DNA from 4 places in the Streptomyces sp. NPDC047043 genome. Region 2 is predicted to be linked to each of the others. Evidence: riboswitches for the same ligand, from Rfam matches in the RefSeq annotation. Region 2 holds a riboswitch; each other region holds the start of a gene.

What was found. Region 2 has a riboswitch for cyclic di-AMP ahead of ABZ880_RS11880 (transglycosylase family protein). Riboswitches for the same ligand answer to the same signal wherever they lie in the genome.
Positions count from the first base shown of each region.
Region 1: it holds a riboswitch for cyclic di-AMP, as region 2 does, so the genes downstream of both, ABZ880_RS21685 (LysM peptidoglycan-binding domain-containing protein) here and ABZ880_RS11880 (transglycosylase family protein) in region 2, are expected to answer to the same signal.
Region 3: it holds a riboswitch for cyclic di-AMP, as region 2 does, so the genes downstream of both, ABZ880_RS32810 (M23 family metallopeptidase) here and ABZ880_RS11880 (transglycosylase family protein) in region 2, are expected to answer to the same signal.
Region 4: it holds a riboswitch for cyclic di-AMP, as region 2 does, so the genes downstream of both, ABZ880_RS32055 (LysM peptidoglycan-binding domain-containing M23 family metallopeptidase) here and ABZ880_RS11880 (transglycosylase family protein) in region 2, are expected to answer to the same signal.

Region 1 is NZ_JBEYVO010000013.1:106,347-110,503, reverse strand. Features, by position in the region: gene ABZ880_RS21695 (hypothetical protein) at 1-273, opposite strand, end outside; gene ABZ880_RS21690 (HAD family hydrolase) at 516-1,322, shown strand; gene ABZ880_RS21685 (LysM peptidoglycan-binding domain-containing protein) at 1,333-2,061, opposite strand; cyclic di-AMP (ydaO/yuaA leader) riboswitch at 2,067-2,246, opposite strand; gene ABZ880_RS21680 (CocE/NonD family hydrolase) at 2,530-4,157, opposite strand, start outside.
Region 2 is NZ_JBEYVO010000006.1:237,283-241,439, reverse strand. Features, by position in the region: gene eno (phosphopyruvate hydratase) at 1-1,236, opposite strand, end outside; gene ABZ880_RS11880 (transglycosylase family protein) at 1,525-2,211, opposite strand; cyclic di-AMP (ydaO/yuaA leader) riboswitch at 2,216-2,402, opposite strand; gene ABZ880_RS11875 (transglycosylase family protein) at 2,597-3,553, opposite strand; gene ABZ880_RS11870 (cytochrome P450) at 3,697-4,157, opposite strand, start outside.
Region 3 is NZ_JBEYVO010000023.1:123,815-127,971, forward strand. Features, by position in the region: gene ABZ880_RS32800 (pitrilysin family protein) at 1-494, shown strand, start outside; gene ABZ880_RS32805 (pitrilysin family protein) at 491-1,879, shown strand; cyclic di-AMP (ydaO/yuaA leader) riboswitch at 2,093-2,256, shown strand; gene ABZ880_RS32810 (M23 family metallopeptidase) at 2,270-3,034, shown strand; gene ABZ880_RS32815 (GntR family transcriptional regulator) at 3,222-3,914, shown strand; gene ABZ880_RS32820 (HPr family phosphocarrier protein) at 4,054-4,157, opposite strand, start outside.
Region 4 is NZ_JBEYVO010000022.1:170,534-174,690, forward strand. Features, by position in the region: gene ABZ880_RS32050 (alpha-galactosidase) at 1-1,525, shown strand, start outside; cyclic di-AMP (ydaO/yuaA leader) riboswitch at 1,831-2,009, shown strand; gene ABZ880_RS32055 (LysM peptidoglycan-binding domain-containing M23 family metallopeptidase) at 2,014-2,946, shown strand; gene ABZ880_RS32060 (hypothetical protein) at 3,241-4,157, shown strand, end outside.

The sequences.
Region 1 (4,157 bases), on a different contig from region 2:
GGGTACGTTCCCGAGCATCTCGAAGCCGTCGAGGAGCCAACAGGCGCAGTTCCAGCGGGCCTCGCCCGGGTCCTCCGGGTATTTCTCGCGCTCGTACTGGCTCTCCGTGTTGTAGCCGATGGCCACGTACGGCCGCCGGGCGTCGTAGTCGATCTGCCAGATGCGGAACGAGAGCGCGTATATCTCGGGCCGCAGTTCCTGCGGGAACCGCTCCAGGATGCCGACGGCGGCCTCGCGCAGATGCGCCTGGAACTTCTCCGCCCGATCCTTCACAACAACAGCCCCGTTCCGTAAGTGCAGTGAAAGCGACATCGCAAGCGTCGCAGCCGCCACTGACAAGGGACTTCGGAGGCAGCAGGCACCATGGCCAAAAGCCCCGTACTGGTACCGAAGAGCCCATGCCGGTGGCGGAAAGGCCGTTATGGGTACGGGAGTTGACGAAGTGGCGGGGGTGAACGGGGCGGTCGTCCGGTTGGCGATGAGTCGGCGCGGCGTCCTGTCCGTATTCTCTGATCATGGCCGCACCCACCGCATATGCACTCATCGCCACCGACCTGGACGGCACGCTGCTCCGAGGCGACGACACGCTCTCCGACCGGTCCCTCGCCGCGCTCGCGCGGGCGGCCGGCGCCGGCGTCCGGCACCTCGTCGTCACGGGCCGGCCGGCCCCGAGAGTGCGCCCGCTCCTGGACGAACTGGGCGGCAGGGGGCTCGCGGTGTGCGGACAGGGCGCGCAGGTGTACGACGCCGGCGCGGACCGTCTGCTCTGGTCCGTCACGCTGGACAGGGAGCTGGCCGAGACCGCCCTGGGCAAGATCGAGGCCGAGGTGGGCGAGGTGTACGCGGCGGTGGACCAGGACGGCGTGGACGGCCTCACGCTCATCGAACCGGGCTACCTGATGCCGCATCCCGCGCTGCCCGCGGTACGCGTCGAGCGGCGCGACGACCTTTGGTGCGAACCCATCAGCAAGGTGCTGCTGCGCCATCCCGACCTGACGGACGACGAGTTGGCGGCGACGGCTCGCTCGGTGGTCGGTTCGCTGGCCACCGTCACCATGTCGGGGCCGGGGACCGTCGAACTCCAGCCATGCGGCATCACGAAGGCGACGGGCCTCGCACTGGCCGCCGCATACCTGGGACTTGGCCCGGAAGGGACGATCGCCTTCGGCGACATGCCGAACGACATCCCCATGTTCGACTGGGCCGCCCACGGCGTCGCGATGGCCAACGCCCACCCCGAACTCAAGGCCGTGGCCGACGAGATCACCCTGTCGAACGAGGACGACGGCATCGCCGCCGTCCTCGAACGACTCTATTCGTGACCGCAGAGACCTAGTACGCCCCGAACACGTTGTCGATGGAGCCGTACCGCGCGGCCGCGTAGTTGCAGGCGGCGGTGATGTTCGCGACCGGGTCGAACGGGTCGAGCGACGTGCCGGGCACGTGGTAGGCCAGGAACGTCGGGTCGATGACCTGCAGCAGGCCCTTGGACGGGGTGCCCGCGGCGGCGTTGGAGTCCCAGTTGTTGATGGCGGCCGGGTTGCCGGACGACTCCCGGATGATGTTGCGGTAAATGCCGTCGTACGTACCGGGAATTCCCTTCTGCGCCATGATGTCCAGCGACTGGCGGATCCATCCGTCCAGGTTGTTCGCGTACGTCTTGGCGGAGGCCTGGGTGGCGTGCGCGACGGACGAGGACTTCTTGGCGGCCGTCGTGCTCGCCGTCTTCGTCGTCCTGACCGTCAGCTTCAGGCCCGAGTGGATCAGCCTGGGGTTGTCGCCGATGGCCTTGCGGTTGTCCTTGTAGATCTGCCGCCAGCCACCCGGAGTGTCGTATTTGTCCGCGATGCCGTAGAGCGTGTCGCCGTTGACCGTGGTGTACGTGACGGACCTGACCTGCGATGCGGCCGACGCGGCGGCGGGGGCCTGGGCCGGCGTCGCGGCGCTCGCGGCAGTCGCGCTCAGGAGCGGGATCGCGAGTGCGGCGGTGCCGGCTCCGGCGGCGACGACGCCTCGGGTGAGGGGGCTGGTTCTGGGGCGGCGGTGCTTGCCTCGGGGCATGGCGCTGTTCCTCTCCGGCGCCTACGAGGTGAGCTGTCGGGTTCGGGCGGGGAGTTGCCCGGCCGCGCCCTGACGGGCACGGCTTCACCCCTAGCCGTTCCGGGACGCATCGAGACGTCCGGACCGGCGACTTACCTGGGTCCCCCGCTCCTGCCGTGTACGAGTGGGTGCGGTGATGGAAGCTCGGACGGCGGCAGGATTCGGCGTCCGCCCGGCTGGGCCGGAAACGTATGCGAGAGCACATGCCCGAAACAAGTGCCGGATTGATGGATCGCACCCATTGACCTCGGCATGAGCCTTATGGGCCGCTTGATCCTTTGCGGCTGCCAAGGCTCAACTGGCTCATGGCGCAAGGGGGAACGCGAGCGGAGGGTGGTGGTGACGTCTGCGGTCGCGCGTGACTCAAGTCACTGACATCGCACCCGATTCACGAAGCGTGCAAAAACGGGCAATGCCCTCAACTCATAGTCAACCGGCCGTCCGTGGGATCCGCCGCTCCCATGTCCGGTGGAAGACGACCTCTCCACCGTCCGTGCAAATCACCTCATTCGAGGCGATGAAGTCCTTTCCGGTACAGCTGATCTTCGAGCGCGTACGGACCGTGGCGTCCCACGCGAGCTCCGGCCGGTGCAGGCGGACGAACCAGTCCGAGCGGGTGCGCGCCGACAGAGGGTCGGCCTCATGGATCGTGTACGTCTCCAGGGCGTCCTCGGTGAACTCCAGACCGTCCGGGTACACGCGCGTGCCGCCGTAGCGCGGGTCGACCTCCAGGCGCCACTCGCCCTTGGCGACGTCCCGCACCACGAGGCGCTCGGGGCGCGGTTCGTCCAGCGTGATCGGGGAGTTCACGCCCAGCGTCTGCGCCTGCTCCGGCTCCTCGAAGATGATCGCCTTCTCGTCCGACGCACGCGCGCGTACCGGAAGTTCCAGCGAACTGCCCTCCGGATGCAGCGTGAAGCCGGCCGCCGAGTCGGGCTGCGGCCAGATCCACGGCCAGTACGCGGAGGACACGGCAAGACGGATGCGATGGCCGGACGGGAAGACATGGCCGATGCCGTTCAGCTCGAACTCGACGTCCTCGGTGGCACCCGTCGTCCACGGCACGGCACGGTCGCGTCCCTGCCGCGCGGACAGGTTCAGCACGCCGCGCGTGACGAGGGTCGATGAACCATCCGGTGTCATGTCACATAGCCGTACGACAATCTGACCGCTCGCCACCTCGGAGGTCACCCGCAGCCGCACCCTCGGCCGCCCCAGCACCCATGTCTCCTCGCCCACCACGAAGTCGAAGCACACCGACCGCCCGTCCTCGTCGCGCTGGTCCGGCGGCAGATCGGCGTCGTTGCCGAAGGGGAAGAAACGGCCGGCGTCCACGCCTGTGTGCTGGGGTGAGCGGACCGGTGCAGCGGCAGTGGAATGTGACATAGCACTGCCCGGAAGCCCGTACGAGACCGCCGTGACATTGGGCGACGGCCACCCCGGCTCCCCGACCCACCGCCCCGGCAGCGTCCCGTACACCGTGGCCGGAGGGTGCGAGTCGCTGATGTAGGCACGCAGCAGGGGCTCGCGCATCGCCCCGGAGTCGATGCCCTTGAGCCAGTGGTCCCACCAGCGCAGGGTCTCCTGGAGGAAGCCGATCGCCGGGCCCGGCGGCAGGCCGCGGTCCGGGTACTGGTGCGACCAGGGGCCGATCAGGCCGCGTACGCGGTCGGCGGGCAGGTGCTCGACGAGGCGCAGCACCGTGTCGCGGTACGGGTCGTGCCAGCCGCCCACCGCGAGGACGGCGGCGTCGATCGCGCCGTAGTCCTCGCAGACGCTGCCGTGGCGCCAGTACTCGTCGCGCGTCTGGTGGGTCAGCCAGGTGTGCAGGAAGGGCTCGACGGCGCCCTCCAAGCGCTTGATCCACATCTCCCGCCAGACCGGGCCGACGTACAGCGGATCGGGCGGTCGCGACACGAAGGCGAGCATCGTCGCCGCCCACGCGTGCATGTCCACCGCCAGGACGGAACCTCCCATGTAGTGCACGTCGTTGTCATAGCGGTCGTCCGTGGAGCAGACGGTGACGACCGCCTTGAGCGGCTCGGGCGCGAGGGCCG
Region 2 (4,157 bases):
GTCGAGGATCTCCTCGATGCGCAGCAGCTGGTTGTACTTGGCGACGCGCTCGGAGCGGGCCGGGGCGCCGGTCTTGATCTGGCCGCAGTTGGTGGCGACGGCGAGGTCGGCGATGGTGACGTCCTCGGTCTCGCCGGAGCGGTGGGACATCATGCACTTGAAGCCGCTGCGCTGGGCGAGCTCGACGGCGTCCAGGGTCTCGGTGAGCGAACCGATCTGGTTCACCTTCACGAGCAGCGCGTTGGCGGCGCCGTCCTCGATACCGCGGGCCAGGCGCTCCGGGTTGGTGACGAACAGGTCGTCGCCGACGAGCTGGACCTTGTCGCCGAGCTTGTCGGTGATGACCTTCCAGCCGGCCCAGTCGTCCTCGAACAGCGGGTCCTCGATGGAGACGAGCGGGTAGGCCGCGACGAGCTCCTCGTAGTACTCCGTCATCTCGGCGGCGGAGCGCTCCTTGCCCTCGAAGAGGTACTTGCCGTCCTTGTAGAACTCGGAGGCGGCGACGTCGAGCGCGAGGGCGATCTGCTCGCCCGGGGCGTAGCCGGCTTCCTTGATGGCCTCGAGGATGAGGTCGAGGGCGGCACGGTTGGAGTCCAGGTTCGGGGCGAAGCCGCCCTCGTCGCCGAGGCCGGTGGACAGGCCCTTGGTCTTCAGCACCTTCTTGAGGGTGTGGTAGACCTCGGTGCCCCAGCGCAGCGCCTCGGAGAAGGACTCCGCGCCGATCGGGGCGATCATGAACTCCTGGATGTCCACGTTGGAGTCGGCGTGCGAGCCGCCGTTCAGGATGTTCATCATCGGCACCGGCAGCAGGTGCGCGTTCGGGCCGCCCAGGTAGCGGAAGAGCGGGAGGTCGCTGGCCTCGGAGGCGGCGTGGGCGACGGCGAGGGAGACGCCGAGGATGGCGTTGGCGCCGAGGGAGCCCTTGTTGTCGGTGGCGTCCAGGTCGAACATCGCCTGGTCGATCAGACGCTGCTCGGTGGCGTCGTAGCCGACCAGCTCCGGGCCGATCTGCTCGATGACGGCGAGGACGGCCTTCTCGACACCCTTGCCCTGGTAGCGGTTGGGGTCACCGTCGCGGAGCTCGATGGCTTCGAAGGCACCCGTCGAGGCGCCGGACGGGACGGCGGCACGACCCGTGCTGCCGTCGTCGAGGCCGACCTCGACCTCGACCGTGGGGTTGCCTCGGGAGTCCAGGATTTCCCGGGCTACGACGACGTCGATGGACGGCACGAGCATCTCCTTCATGGATGTGACGCGGCTACGGCAGTAGCGCAGTGGCTCTGCGAGACGAGCCTAACCGTCTCCGGCCGATCGGCCACGCTGCCGACCACCCCTTGAGCGGAACCGAGAGTAAATTGTTTCCGAACGGAACAAAGCGTGGGCGCAAAAAGAGCCCCGCCCCGGTGCGTACGGGGGAACACGCACCGGAGCGGGGAGCCCGTGGGGACGGGGGAGGCCCTCACGTGTCCTCCATAGTGAAGGACACGGCTGTCAGGGCGCTGTGGTTCAGCTACCGGCCCGCTGTCACTTGAGGTGCAGCTGCTGGCCCGGGTAGATGAGGTTGGCGTCCTCGACGATGTCCTTGTTCAGCTTGAACAGCTTCTGCCAGCCGCCCTTGACGCCGTGCTTCTCGGCGATGGAGCTGAGGGTGTCACCCTTGACGACCTTGTACTCGCCGTCGCCCTTCTTGACCTTCTTGCCGGTCGGGGTGGTGACGGTCTTCGTCGACTTCTTGACAGTCGGACGCTCGGAGGAGCGGGAGGCGCTCTGCTCGGAGGAGCGGGTGCTGGTGCTGCCCGAGTTCGAGGAGCTGGAGGAGCTGCTGGAACCGCTGTACGTGGCGCCGGACAGACCCTTGCCGCAGACCGGCCAGGCACCCTTGCCCTGGGAGGCGAGGACCTTCTCGGCTATCTCGATCTGCTGCGCCTTGCTGGCCTGGTTGGCGGTGGAGGCGTACTTCGTGCCGCCGTACGCGGCCCACGTCGAGGCGGAGAACTGCAGGCCGCCGTAGTAGCCGTTGCCGGTGTTGATGGACCAGTTGCCGCCCGACTCGCACTGGGCGACGGCGTCCCACTCGGAGGCGGTGGCGGCGGAGGCGTTGCCGGCCGCCATCAGCGGGGCGGCGATGGCGACACCGGTGACGCCGGCGAGCGCGGCGACGCGGGTGGCCTTGGACGGACGACGGTGCTTGCCCTTGCCGGAAAACAGCATGGAAGGATCCCCTCACCGACGCCTGCGAGGTGAGCTGTCGGGTTAGGGCCGGTTGAGTTGCCCTGCCGCGCACCTCCCGGTGCACGACTTCACCCCAAGCCGGTTCCGGCTGCCTTCGGCCATACGGCCTCAACTGCCGGACCCGGCACTTACCTTGGGTCCCCCGCTCCTGCCTACGGCGCTTTACGCGACGACTGTTCCCGTACGGCCGCTGGCAGGATTCGGCGTTGCGGCAGCCGGGGCTCGTGGTGACGAGCGGTGACGACCGTAGACAGGGAATCCGGGGAATTTCAAAGACGATCAGGGCTTCTGAGACTCATCCCACACTTTCGCCAAAGCGGACATTCGGCGCGAAGTGTGACGCGAACTCCCTCTGCTTTTCGCCCTATTCGGCAGGGAGTTGCAGGGTCTGACCGGCGAAGATGTGGTTCGGGTCGGTACCGATGGCCTTCTTGTTCTCGGCGTAGAGCGCGCGCCATCCGCCGTCCAGGTCAAGGGAGTCGGCGATGGAGGCGAGAGTGTCGCCGGCATGGACGGTGTACGTGTCGTCCGTACGACTGTCGGCGGCGGACTCGTCGGCGCTGGCGCCACGATGGCGGCCGGTGCCGGTCGCGCCGGTGTCGACGAGGGCCCAAGAGCCCGCAGCCTGCTCGGCTTTGTCCGAGTCGTCACTGTTCGTCCGGCCTGTGGATGAGCTGTCGGCCGACTGCGCATCGGACGGAGAGACGGAAGGCGAGGCCGACTTGTCCGATTTGCTGGAGTTGCCCTTGGAGTCCGCGGAGGAGTCGGGAGAGGTGGAGGGCGAGGCCGACTTGTCCGCCGAGGACGTGCCGTCGGACGAGTTGCTCGACGACTCGCCCGAAGAGTTGGACAGACCGGTCGAGCCCGAACCGTCCAAAGAATCAGACGAACTGGACGAATCGGAGCTGTCGCCCAGAATGCCCGTGTCGACGTCGGCCGAGCCCGAGCTCTTGCTCAGCCCGGAGGTCAGACCGCAGGTGTGGAACGCGCCGACGCCCTGGTCGTCGAGGAGCTTCTCGGCGACGGCTATCTGCTGGTTGCGGCTGGCGAGGTCGGCGCTCGGGGCGTAGTCGAGGCCGCCGTACTTCTCCCAGTTCTTCTGGGAGAGCTGGAGCCCGCCGTAGAAGCCGTTGCCGCTGTTCTCGCTCCAGGAGCCGCCGGTCTCGCAGTTCGCCACCTTGTCCCAGGTGGTGCCGTCGGCGGCGTTCGCGCTCGCTGCCCCGAGGAGCGGGATGGCGATGGCGGAGCCGGTCACTCCGGCCGCGACGAGAAGTGCCGGAGCCTGGCGGGGGCGACGGTGACGACCGTTCCCGGAGAGCATGCGGAGGCCTTTCGCGAGACAGCAATGACCGCGGCGCATGGAACTCGGGCGCCGTCGTTGATCCGTGAACGTATCGGCACTCGATCACTTGTCACAAGTTAATGCCGCGTAGATCACGTGAAGATCACAGAGTAGAGGGCGTTTCACCTTTGACCGGGGGGATGCAGTGGCTCAATCGGGGTGAACTCGACCGGAAGCGTACGCAGTCCGCGCATGATGAGCCCGCCCCGCCACCTCAACTCGGCGGGGTCCTGGGCAAGTTGGAGGTTTGGGAGCCGGGTGAGGAGTGTGGCGAGCGCGGTCTGGCCTTCGAGCCGGGCGAGCGGTGCGCCGAGGCAGTAGTGGATCCCGTGGCCGTACCCGAGGTGCTGGTTGTCACGGCGGGCCAGGTCGAGGGTGTCCGGATCGGCGAACCGCTCCGGGTCCCGGTCGGCGGCGGCGAGTACGACGAGGACGGGGTCGCCGGGTGCGATGTGCTGTCCGCCGATGGTGAGCGGCTCGGTGGCGAAGCGCCAGGTGGCGAGTTCCACGGGGCCGTCGTAGCGGAGGAGTTCCTCGACGCCGGTTTCGAGGAGGCCGCTTTCGCCGGCGACGAGGGAGTCCT
Region 3 (4,157 bases), on a different contig from region 2:
GGCGCGACCGTACGGCCGTCGCCGCCGGCTTCGGCCTGCTGCGGCTGGCCGGAGCGCCCTCCCTGGGCTGGCTGGACGTGAAGACCTCCGGTGACGTCGAGGTGCCGGTCATCGAGACCGCCATCGACGAGGAGCTCGCCCGGTTCGCCGAGGAGGGCCCCACGGCCGAGGAAATGGAGCGCGCCCAGGCCCAGTTGGAGCGCGAGTGGCTGGACCGGCTCGGCACGGTCGCGGGCCGCGCCGACGAACTGTGCCGGTTCGCCGTCCTGTTCGGCGACCCGCAGCTCGCCCTGACCGCCGTCCAGCGCGTCCTGGAGGTGACACCGGAGGAGGTCCAGGAGGTCGCCAAGGCCCGCCTGCGGCCCGACAATCGCGCGGTGCTGGTCTACGAGCCGGTCTCGGGAGAGATCGCCGAGGACGCGGATCCGCCCGAAGACCCCGAGGCCGAGGCCACGGTCGAAGCCGGCGACAACAACAAGGAGGCGGCCAAGTGACCGAGCTCGCCACGATGCAGTTCCACCCGCAGCCCCAGGCGGGCGAGGCCAAGCCCTGGGCCTTCCCGGCACCCGAGCGCGGCGCGCTCGACAACGGCCTGACCGTGCTGCGCTGCCACCGCCCCGGCCAGCAGGTCGTCGCCGTGGAGGTGCTCCTGGACGCGCCCCTGGAGGCCGAGCCGACCGGCTTCGACGGTGTCGCCACGATCATGGCGCGCGCCTTCTCCGAGGGCACCGACAAGCACTCCGCCGAGGAGTTCGCCGCCGAGCTGGAGCGCTGCGGCGCCACCCTCGACTCGCACGCCGACCACCCCGGCGTCCGGATCAGCCTCGAAGTGCCGGCCTCCCGCCTCGGCAAGGCGCTCGGTCTGCTCGCCGACGCCCTCAGGGCGCCCGCGTTCGCCGACAGCGAGGTCGAGCGGCTCGTCCGCAACCGCCTCGACGAGATCCCGCACGAGCTGGCCAACCCCTCCCGCCGCGCTGCCAAGGAGCTCTCCAAGGAGCTGTTCCCGACGACCTCGCGCATGTCACGCCCGCGTCAGGGCACCGAGGAGACCGTCGAGAAGATCGACTCCGCGGCCGTACGGGCCTTCTACGACCGGCACGTCCGGCCCGCCACGGCCACCGCGGTCGTCGTCGGCGACCTCACCGGCATCGACCTGGACGCGCTGCTCGGCGAGACCCTCGGCGAGTGGACGGGCTCCAAGGCCGAGCCCCGCCCCGTGCCGCCGGTGACCGCCGACGACACCGGCCGCGTGATCATCGTGGACCGTCCGGGCGCCGTCCAGACGCAGCTGCTCATCGGCCGCGTCGGCCCCGACCGGCACGACCGCGTGTGGCCCGCGCAGGTCCTCGGCACGTACTGCCTGGGCGGCACCCTCACCTCCCGCCTGGACCGCGTCCTGCGCGAGGAGAAGGGCTACACCTACGGTGTGCGCGCGTTCGGCCAGGTCCTCAGGTCCGCCCCGGACGGCTCGGGCGCCTCGATGCTCGCCATCAGCGGCTCCGTCGACACCCCCAACACCGGCCCGGCGCTCCAGGACCTGTGGACGGTGCTGCGCACGCTCGCCGAGGGCGGCCTCACCGACGCCGAACGCGATGTCGCCGTACAGAACCTCGTCGGGGTGGCGCCGCTGAAGTACGAGACCGCGGCGGCCGTCGCGAGCACGCTGGCCGACCAGGTCGAGCAGCACCTGCCCGACGACTACCAGGCGACGCTGTACCAGCAGCTCGCCGCGACCGGCACCGTGGAGGCCACCGCGGCCGCCGTGAGCGCCTTCCCGCAGGACCGCCTGGTGACCGTTCTCGTCGGTGACGCGGCGCAGATCAAGGAGCCGGTCGAGGCCCTCGGCATCGGCGAAGTCACCGTCGTGGCAGCCGAGTAGAGGCCCGGTCAGCCGCACGCGCGCGTGGGGGCCCTGGTGACTGATGAGTCACCAGGGCCCTCTTATGTCCGAATTGAAAGAGAATTGAAGGAGAGTTGCGTGTTTGCCCTGTGGGATGCGCTACAAAGACCCTGATCCGTTTGGGAATTGAAAGCGGCCCCGCTTAGCGTCGTCCGGGCTGTCCGTCAGGCACCGCGCCGCACCCGCGGCACCGGACAGCCATCGCCGAGTCCCCGTACGGCGCGAGCCAGGGGAGCCGGGGACCCACCGCAGTCCCTGGGGTGAATCGGACGCCCGCGCGTGCAGCGAGGGGGTCCGTAGGAGACCTTCCTGCTCCGAACCCGTCAGCTAACCCGGTAGGCGAGAAGGAAGGAAAGGACAAGCCACTACATGGCGTTCACCCGCGCCACCGGGAAGCACCGCCGTCCCAGCCGGACGCACCGCACCACCAAGCGCGCCGCCGGCGTCGCGGCCCTCGCCACCACCGGCGTCGTCGGTGCCCTGGCCGCCCCCGCACTCGCCGCCGAGACCTCCGTCGAGCAGACCGGCCTCACCCCCGTCATCACCATCGGCGACACGCTCGCCGACAAGATCGACGCCCAGGCCGACGCCCAGAAGCAGGCCGCCGAGGAGGCCGCGCTCAAGAAGGCGGCCGCGGAGGCCGCGCGCGAGAAGGCCGCCGCGAAGGCCAAGCAGGAGCGCGAGGCCAAGGAGCGTGCCGCCCGCGAGGCCGAGCGCAAGCGCCTCAACACGTTCGTCGCGCCGATATCGAACTCGTATGTCTCGACCGGCTACAAGGCGAGCAGCAGCCTGTGGTCCTCCGGCAGCCACACGGGCATCGACTTCCACGCCGCGAGCGGCACGACCGTCCACGCGGTGGGCTCCGGCACCGTCGTCGAGACCGGCTGGGGCGGGTCCTACGGCAACCAGATCGTGATCAAGATGAACGACGGCACGTACACCCAGTACGGCCACCTGTCGTCCATCGGAGTCTCGGTGGGCCAGAAGGTCACCCCGGGCCAGCAGATCGGTCTCTCCGGCGCGACCGGCAACGTCACGGGACCGCACCTGCACTTCGAGGCCCGTACGACCCCCGAGTACGGCTCGGACATCGACCCGCTCGCCTACCTGCGCTCGCACGGTGTGAACGTCTGACGACGGACCGCAGGATCCACTGAAACCCCGGCTCCCCGAGCCGGGGTTTCGTCGTTTCTGTCGCCTTGCTGTCCAAAAAATATCCATGGATTCCGGCCCGCCGTCGGAAATTCCGGCTCCGTGCAATAGAGTCACGGAACACACGTCAATCATCGACGTTTCACGGGGATTAAGTCGGAGGTCGGTCATGCGTATTCCGGCGCACTCGGTGTGCACGGCGATCCGGGACGACATCGTCGCCGGTGTCTACGAGCGCGGCAGCCGGCTCACCGAGGAACTGCTCGCGCGCCGCTACGGCGTCTCGCGCGTCCCCGTGCGCGAGGCCCTGCGCACTCTGGAGGCCGAGGGCTTCGTGGTGACCCGGCGGCACGCGGGCGCGTGTGTGGCGGAACCGACCGAACAGGAGGCCGCCGACCTGCTGGAGATGCGCATGCTGCTGGAGCCGCTGGGTGCCTCCCGGGCCGCCCAGCGGCGCACCGAGGCCCACCTCAAGGTGCTGCGCGGTCTGGTCAGACTGGGCCAGGAGCGGGCCAGGAGGGGCAACAGCGAGGATCTGCGCTCCCTGGGGGGCTGGTTCCACGAGACCCTCGCACAGGCCTCCGGCAGCCCCGCCCTGACCTCGATGCTGACCCAGCTGCGGCACAAGATCGCCTGGATGTACACCGTGGAGGCGCCCGCCAACCCCGTGGAGTCCTGGGCGGAGCACGGCGCGATCGTCGACGCCGTGGCCCGCGGCGACAGCGAACGCGCGCGGGCGGTGACGACGCTGCACACCGAGCGCTCGAGCGCGGCGCACCGGCTGCGCTTCGGCGGACCGGACCGCGCAAACGGTGTGAGGAACTCGCAACATGCCGTAAACATGTCGAGCCTGCGGCATTAACACGGGCGCCGTATACAAAGAGGAGAGAATTCGCGGGGGATTATTTCTGCTGCCCGCGATCGAGAATTCTGCAGCCCCGGTACGGGAAATGCGAAGGGCCCGCCCGATAATTCGGACGAGCCCTTCTGTGGTGCCGTGATCAGACGGTCTCGGGAAGCTCCTCGAGGCCTTCGGAGACGAGCTTCGCCAGACGGTCGAGGGCGATGTCCGCACCCTCGGCGTCGGAGGCGAGGACGATCTCCT
Region 4 (4,157 bases), on a different contig from region 2:
GAAGGTCATCGGCAGCCGCCGCGGGCACACCGGGCACCAGCACCTGCCCTGGGTGGCGCTCGACACCGACGCGACCGAGGAGCGCGGCGAGGTCTACGGCTGCGCCCTCGGCTGGTCCGGTTCCTGGCGGATCGCGGTGGCGCAACTCCCGGACGCGCGCGTGCAGATCACCGGCGGCGCCGGCTACGACGACTCCGGGCTGCTGCGCCTGGAGGCGGGGGAGTCGTACACGTCCCCCGTCTTCGCCGGCCTGTGGAGCGACGGCGGCTTCGGCGGTGCGAGCCGTGCCTGGCACGCGTACCAGCGCGCGTACGTCATCCCGGACGCCGACCGGGACCGGCCCGTGCTGTTCAACTCCTGGGAGGCCACGGAGTTCGACATCTCCGAGGAGCAGCAGGGAACCCTTGCCCGGCGGGCCGCGGCGATCGGTGTCGAGCTGTTCGTCGTCGACGACGGCTGGTTCGGCAAGCGCGTCAGCGACCGCGCCGGACTCGGCGACTGGACGCCCAACCGGGACCGGTTCCCGAACGGCCTCAAGCCGCTCGCCGACTATGTGCACGCCCTCGGCATGCAGTTCGGCATCTGGGTCGAACCCGAGATGATCAATCCGGACAGCGACCTCTACCGCGCACACCCCGACTGGGTGCAGTTCCAACCGGGACGAAAGCGGACGGAATTCCGCAATCAGCTTGTACTGAACCTGGCCCGGGAGGATGTCCAGGAGTACCTGTGGGAGCGGCTCGACGGGCTGCTGTCCGGCGCCCCGATCGACTATGTGAAGTGGGACTTCAACCGCTGCTTCACCGACGCGGGCTGGCCGGGCGAGCCCTACCCGCAGCGGCTCTGGGTGGATCATGTCCGCGCCCTGTACACGCTGTTGGACCGACTGCGGGCGGCCCACCCCGACGTCGCCTTCGAGTCCTGCTCGGGCGGTGGCGGCCGGATCGATTTCGGGATCATGAGCCGTACGGACCAGGTGTGGACCTCCGACAACACCGATCCGCTCGACCGTCTCGCCATCCAGCACGGCTTCAGCCAGATCCACCCCGCGCGCGTGATGGCCGCCTGGGTCACCGACAGCCCGAACACCCAGCTCAACGGGCGGGTCAGCTCGCTGCGCTTCCGGTTCGTGAGCGCCATGGCGGGCGTACTCGGGGTCGGCGGGGACCTCACTCAGTGGACCGAGGAGGAGCTTGCCGAGGCCCGGGAGTGGGTGACGCTCTACAAGGAGATCCGGCCCCTTGTGCAGCACGGCGACCTCCATCGGCTCCGGCCCCCGACCGGTGGGCTCAGCGCGGTGCAGTACGTGCGCGGGGACGAGGCGGTTGTCCTTGCCTGGCTCCAGGCGCAGAGCTACGGGGAGCCTGTACCGGCCCTGCGGCTGCGCGGCCTCGACCCGACAGCATCGTACGAATGCCTCGAAACGGGCGAAGTTCACAGAGGTGGCGTATTGCTGCATCACGGGCTTCGTACCGGATTGCGTGGCGACCTTGATGCGGCGATCTTCCGACTGCGTCGCATCTGAGCTATCTGTCCGAATTGGTGCCTTGATTCTGCTTCATCATCCTTCATTCCAACTCGCTCTGGAATGAGGTGTGGTGGAGCAGTGTCACGTGAGGAGCGTCATATTCGTGACCGTGCGTGGCCCGTCATGCTCACGTAATTCACGTGCTTTACATGGGGGTTTGGGTAAAGAGGTGATCCCGTAATTCACGCTGGGTGACCGCGAATTCCCACAAGGGATCAACAGAATCCCATTCCCAGGGAACCGTCACTTGTCCCTTTGCGTCCCGGTCGCTTACGTTCGCCACCAATCCGGACGGACGCCCAATCCTGCCGCCGCCCGGTGCCCGCACAACTCACCCGTGAACGGCAGGAGCGGGGGACCCACAGGTACAACCGCCTGTTCCGGTCTCCGGAACGGCTAGGGGTTAAGTCGCGTCCAAAACGCGGCCGGACATCTCCAGTCCGCACCCGACAGCTCACCTCGTAGGCGCCGGAGAGGAATTCGCCATGCCCGCGAAGGGTAAGCACCGCCGCCCGAAGTACCAGCGTTTCACTCGCTCCATTGCCGTCGCCGGAACCGGTGGCGCAGCTCTCGCCCTTCCGCTCATGGGCGCCGCCGGGGCCCATGCCGCCACCCCGCAGTCCGCTTCCCAGTCGGTTTCGGAAAAGACCGTCCAGTCCCTTCCGGCCGCCGAGAAGAAGGCGGCCAAGAAGAAGACCGCCGCCAACGCGGGTGTGCGGACCTATTCGGTCCGGGCCGGTGACTATCTCGCGAAGATCGCCGACGAGCAGCACGTCGCCGGCGGCTGGAAGAAGCTCTACTCGGACAACCGCCGGGCCGTCGGCGACGACCCCTCGTTGATTCACCCGGGTCTGAAGCTCACGATCGGCAATAAGGCCGCGACGAGCACCACCAAGTCCTCGTCCTCCGCCCCGTCCAAGGCCTCTTCGCCGAGGGGCTCTTCGGCGAAGTCCTCTTCCTCCTCGAAGAAGACCGCCACGCAGGCCGCCGAAACCACCAAGACGGCAAGCGGGTTCACGCTCCCGGTCGCCGGTGCCGCCGTCGGCACGGGCTACCACGTGGCCGGCAGCATGTGGTCCAGCGGGTACCACACGGGCGTCGACTTCGTCGTCCCGACCGGCACCTCCCTCAAAGCCGTGGGTGCGGGCACCGTCGTCTCCGCGGGCTGGGGCGGCGCGTACGGCAACCAGGTCGTCATCAAGCTCGCCGACGGCTACTACGCGCAGTACGGCCACCTGTCCCAGCTCTCCGTCTCGGCAGGCCAGACCGTGACCGAGGGCCAGCAGATCGGCCTCTCCGGAGCGACCGGCAACGTGACCGGACCGCACCTGCACTTCGAGATCAGGACCACGCCGAACTACGGCTCCGACGTGGACCCGGTCGCCTACCTCCGCTCGAAGGGCGTCGGAGTCGGCTGACCCCCCGCCGACCGATCGCCTGACACGCCGCCGAAGGCCGGACCCCGATCCCCGGGTCCGGCCTTCGGTGTGTTCGGCTTTGCGGAGCCATGATCGTTTCATTGCGGTCCTGTGGCGGGTGGTGCAGGGCTGTCGACAGTGAGGGGAAAGTGGGGACAGAGTGATCTCCGTAGCGATGCAAGCGCTTGCTACCGCCCTTCGAGGCCCACGGAGGTCCCCCTGCCCGGCGTCGACCGACGCACCGTCATCAAGGGCGCCGCAGCCGCGGCCGCCGTCGCCCAGTTCTCCTGGGCCGTGTCCTGCACCGCCGCGGCGGACGGCGACGACACCGAACTGCACTGGCTGGAGGGCCAGGCCCCCGACGTGCACGGCGGTGCCACCTGGGGCGTGCCCTGGGCGCTCGGTGCTCACCGGCCGGAGCAGACGTTCCGGCTCGCGACCGCGGACGGCGCCGATGTCCCCGTACAGACCTGGGCCTCCGGCTACTGGCCCGACGGCTCGATCAAGTGGACCGCGCACGCGATCGCCCGAGACGCACCGAAGGCATCGGCGTACCGGCTCACGGCCGGAACTCGCGCCGCACGCGCGCAGAAGGTGACCGTCAGCCGCTCCGCCGGACGGGTCGAGGTGTCCATCGGCGTCATCACCGCCGTGTTCGGCGCGAAGGGCTCCGACACGGCCGTGCGCAGCGTGCGGCGCGGGTCGGCCGAGATCGGGCGGGACGGTCAACTGGTCGCCGTACGGCAGGAGTCCGTGCGTGAGGGCGCGGACGTCGAGCAGTCGGCCGGTCGTGTCGAGAAGGTCGAGGTGGAGCAGGACGGTCCGGTGCGGGCCGTGGTCCGCGTCGAGGGCCGGCACCGCCGCGGCGGGCGCGCCTGGCTGCCGTACACGCTCCGCTTCGTCTTCTTCGCCGGCGCCGAGTCCTTCGGTCTGGTGCACACCTTCGTCGGGGACGGCGAGCAGAAGCCCGGTGCCGACCGGGGCGGCTTCCTGCGCGGCCTCGGCATCCGCTGCACGGTGCCGCCCTCCGACCAGCCGTACGACCGGCACATACGGTTCGCCGACTCGGGTGGCGGCGTGTTCGTCATACCGGAGCAGCGGAGTTCCGAGCCGCCTACCGCGCCCTCCTCGACCGGTTGCGGGCGGCCGCTCCGCACACTCGCATCCTCGCGCCGCGTCCCTTCAACGGCGCGCACGCCGACGGCATCGCG